Regions from separate parts of the Shewanella sp. SP1S2-4 genome, predicted to be linked through region 1. Evidence: riboswitches for the same ligand, from Rfam matches in the RefSeq annotation. Region 1 holds a riboswitch; the other holds the start of a gene.
What was found. Region 1 has a riboswitch for lysine ahead of lysC (lysine-sensitive aspartokinase 3). Riboswitches for the same ligand answer to the same signal wherever they lie in the genome.
Positions count from the first base shown of each region.

Region 2: it holds a riboswitch for lysine, as region 1 does, so the genes downstream of both, Q4Q52_RS16455 (Na+/H+ antiporter NhaC family protein) here and lysC (lysine-sensitive aspartokinase 3) in region 1, are expected to answer to the same signal.

Region 1 covers NZ_JAUOET010000002.1:241,910-244,096, forward strand. Annotated here, with positions in the region: gene Q4Q52_RS03255 (DUF3293 domain-containing protein) at 1-388, shown strand, start outside; lysine riboswitch at 489-663, shown strand; gene lysC (lysine-sensitive aspartokinase 3) at 814-2,169, shown strand; gene Q4Q52_RS03265 (M14 family metallopeptidase) at 2,171-2,187, shown strand, end outside.
Region 2 covers NZ_JAUOET010000020.1:56,927-59,113, reverse strand. Annotated here, with positions in the region: gene Q4Q52_RS16460 (electron transfer flavoprotein subunit alpha/FixB family protein) at 1-919, shown strand, start outside; lysine riboswitch at 1,015-1,211, shown strand; gene Q4Q52_RS16455 (Na+/H+ antiporter NhaC family protein) at 1,291-2,187, shown strand, end outside.

The sequences.
Region 1 (2,187 bases):
GTTTTTGCTGACTCAAGCATTATCCTGTGATTTTTCCTTTGCTGTTATTACCGCTCATAATCCCGCTTCAAAGCTTCTCTCTCCTAGCCAAAACCGTTTACTCGATCGCCAACTTCTTCGTGAAATTGAATTACTCGGTAGCCCTTATCGTGCTTTAGTGGGCGCTGCACCGGATTTATCCCACATGGAAAAAAGCTGGGCCGTGTTTATCGATAGAACGATGGCATTGCAATTGGGTAAGAAATTTAATCAATACGCGATTTATGTTGTCGAACAAGGGGATGTGAGCTTAGTGCCTTGCACCTTGGATGGACATGATGAAGTGTGTTTAGGCAAATTTAGAGATTATGTGCAGCTGGTATACGAGCTACCCGATTTGAACATTTAGTTGTTTTCAAAAGATTTTATTTAAATTGTTCATTTGTTATGAAATTAGCATTGACTTCATTAGGGGTTTATTGCTACTTTTTTCGTCCCTTTCCTAGGAAAGGAACAGAAGAGGAGCGTTAACTAGGTAGTCGGTCAGAGGAGCACAAACTCCAGCGATGACTGATGAGGGAGATTAACGCCGAGGCATAGATATGGTTGCTGCATGTTTATGTCGGTCGCTCAGGCTGAATCCTGACGATTGTCACCTGTAATTGGTGGAGAGCTTCTGGTGACGATTGCTGTTTCCCTTCTTTTGGGGTGCGTTATCATTGAGCACCAGGCTCTTCGAACGAAGTCAGTTCGGAGTGTGATCATGTTAGTTAATCAATATCTTATTCAATCTGCATTTATTTGTTGCCCTACGTGTTTCACGGAGGTGCGCTAATGTCCCTCGTTGTCGCAAAATTTGGTGGCACCTCAGTTGCCGACTATAACGCTATGAATCGCTGTGCAGACATAGTGTTAGCTAATCCTCATTGTCGTTTAGTCGTGGTCAGCGCTTCGAGCGGCGTGACTAATCTGTTAGTGGAATTGACCCAAGAATCGATCAACGACGATGGCCGATTACAGCGATTAAAACAAATTGCCCAAATTCAATATGCGATTTTAGATAAGCTCGGTCGTCCTAACGATGTGGCCGCCGCATTAGATAAATTATTGAGTCGCATGTCGGTATTGAGTGAAGCGCTCGCATCACAACGCAGCAAAGCGACTATGGATGAGTTGTTGTCCCTCGGTGAGCAATGTTCTTCGGCGTTGTTTTCGGCGGTGATCCGCGAGAAAGGTGTCAACTCCAGTGCCTTCGATGTGCGCCGAGTGTTACGTACTGACAGCCATTTTGGCCGCGCCGAACCTCAGGTCGAGCAGATTGCGACTCTAGCGCGTGATTATCTACAGCCACTGCTAGCGGAACAAGTGATTGTGACACAAGGCTTTATCGGTGCCGATGACGCCGGTCAAACGACAACGTTAGGTCGCGGCGGTAGTGATTATTCTGCTGCGTTGTTAGCCGAAGCGTTACGCGCCTCAGCGGTAGAGATTTGGACCGATGTCGCTGGGATTTATACAACGGATCCTCGTTTGGCGCCCAATGCCTTTCCGATTGCCGAGATCAGTTTCAATGAGGCTGCCGAGATGGCGACCTTTGGTGCCAAGGTATTGCATCCAGCGACTATTCTTCCTGCCGTTCGTCAGCAAATTCAAGTGTTTGTGGGTTCAAGTAAAGAGCCTGAAAAAGGCGGGACTTGGATCCGTCATCAAGTGGAAGATGCGCCCGTATTCCGCGCCGTGGCTTTGCGCCGCGATCAAACCCTGTTAAATCTTCACAGCTTGCAAATGTTGCATGCGCAGGGCTTTTTAGCGGAAACCTTTGCGACATTAGCACGACATAAGATCAGTGTGGATTTAATTACCACCTCAGAAGTAAACGTGTCGCTAACCCTAGATAAAACCGGTTCAGACTCTAGCGGCCAAGGTCTGTTGAGTGAGGCATTGTTGCAAGAATTATCACAGCATTGTCGGGTGCGTGTCGAAGATGGCTTGGCCTTAGTGGCGATTATCGGTAACCGCATTGCGACCACGCCGGGTATTTGTCGCCGTGTGTTTGAAGTGCTTGAGCCACACAATGTGCGGATGATTTGCCAAGGCGCCAGCCCACATAATCTGTGTGTGTTAGTAGCAGAATCGGAAGCGGCGCAAGTAGTTAAATCGCTGCATCAAAATCTGTTCGAAGGCGCTTAATATGTTGCCGACTACATC
Region 2 (2,187 bases), on a different contig from region 1:
TTTAGTATTAGCTGAACATGATAATGCCGCACTGAAACTCGATACGGCAAAAATAGTCACTGCCGCCCGCGCCATTGGCGATGAAGTGCATGTACTAGTTGCGGGTCACCAATGTGGCGCGGTTGTCCAAGCTGCGCAAGCACTACAAGGCGTTAGCCAAGTGCTCGTTGCAGATGCCAGCGTGTATGAAGCGCATTTAGCGGAAAATTTTGCCAAATTGCTGGTGGATTTAGCGCCAAACTATGGCCACATTCTGGCTTCTGCTTCGAGCTTAGGTAAGGACACGCTTCCGCGTGTGGCAGCATTATTAGATGTTGCGCAAATCTCTGAAGTCATTACCGTCGTCAATGCTGACACCTTTGTGCGTCCTGTGTATGCGGGTAACGCCTTAGCGACAGTGCAAAGCCATGATGCCATCAAAGTGATGACAGTACGCGCCAGTGCGTTTGATGCTGCGCCAGAAGGTAACAGCGCGGCTGTGACGACACTCGATAAAGTGTTTGAAGCGAGAACTCAGTTTGTTTCTCAATCTTTGACGGTATCAGCCCGTCCAGAGTTAGGTAATGCTGGCATTATTGTTTCTGGCGGCCGTGGTATGGGCAGTGGTGAAAACTTCGGCATGTTAGAGCAGCTTGCTGACAAGCTCGGTGCTGCGGTTGGCGCATCACGCGCGGCAGTTGACGCTGGCTTTGTGCCTAACGATTTACAAGTCGGTCAAACCGGAAAAATTGTTGCGCCTAACTTGTATATTGCCGTGGGGATTTCTGGCGCGATTCAACATTTAGCGGGTATGAAAGACGCAAAAGTTATCGTTGCTATCAACAAAGATCCTGAAGCGCCAATTTTCCAAGTTGCCGATTATGGCTTAGTTGCGGACTTATTTGAGGCGGTTCCTGAGCTGATCACAAGTCTCGGTTGATTTAAAATGTGATCTAGGTCACATTAAGTGGCTTTGCGCTAGCATCTGCTAAGCCGCTTATGTTTTTATGTGCCTCACGCTCGGGTACGGGCGTTCTTAGAAGTAGAGGCGCGCCAAATATTAGTAGTGATCAGTAGGGTGATTCCGTTGATCGATTGCGAAAGGATTTGGTGCCGAAGTGGTTCGATTTATCACGATCAACTGCTGGGGTTGTACCTAATAGGTGCAACACTGCCATAGTATTTTCCGATACGGATATTGGAAATAGTTACTATGGAGCGCTACTGATAGGACAGGTGACCTTGGGTATCTATTGCCTTTCCCCACCAGTTCAGTCGCCCTCCATTCGTATTTAACGAAGATAATAATCAATGACTGTTATGAATTATGCCGATTCGGCACTTTCCTTGCTGCCGCCTGCGGTGGCTATTGTGTTGGCGATCTTAACTCGCCGTGTACTGCTTTCTTTGGGGTTAGGTATTTTAATTGGTGCTTTATTGCTCAATCAATTTTCACCTGTAGCGACGGGTGAATTTGTATTTAATGGCGTTAAAGGACTTTTTTGGACGGGCGAAGGCCTTAATTCGTGGAACTTATATATTCTCGGTTTCTTAATTGTACTGGGAATGATCACAGCGTTAATTACTGTCAGTGGCAGCGCGCGGGCTTTTGCCGATTGGGCTCGTTTACATATACGTAATAAACGTGACGCTAAATTATTAACCATGTTTTTAGGGTGTGTGGTTTTTATTGACGACTATTTCAATAGCTTAGTCGTAGGTTCGGTCGCTAGACCTGTTACCGACCGTTATTATATTTCCCGTGCTAAGTTAGCTTATTTATTAGATTCGACTGCGGCACCTGTGTGCGTTATTTCTCCAGTATCAAGTTGGGGCGCGTATATTATTGCACTTATTGGTGGAATATTAACGGCCCATGGTTTTGCTGATACTGGCCATTTGAGTATTTTTATTCAAATGATCCCAATGAACTTCTATGCAATTTTCTCCTTGTTATTATTACTTTTCGTTGTCTTTATGGGATTAGATGTTGGGCCAATGCGCGAGCATGAACTCAATGCCCAACGTGGTAATTTATACGATGAGTCAAAGGGATTACCGCCTGGAGCCAATGCGGATTTACCTGAAGCCGAAACCGGTAAGATCTTAGGTTTATTCTTGCCTATTACTGTGTTGGTATTTGCGACCCTGTATTTTATGGTCAACAGTGGCGCTCAAGTTCTTGCCGCTGAAGGGATTGAATTTAAT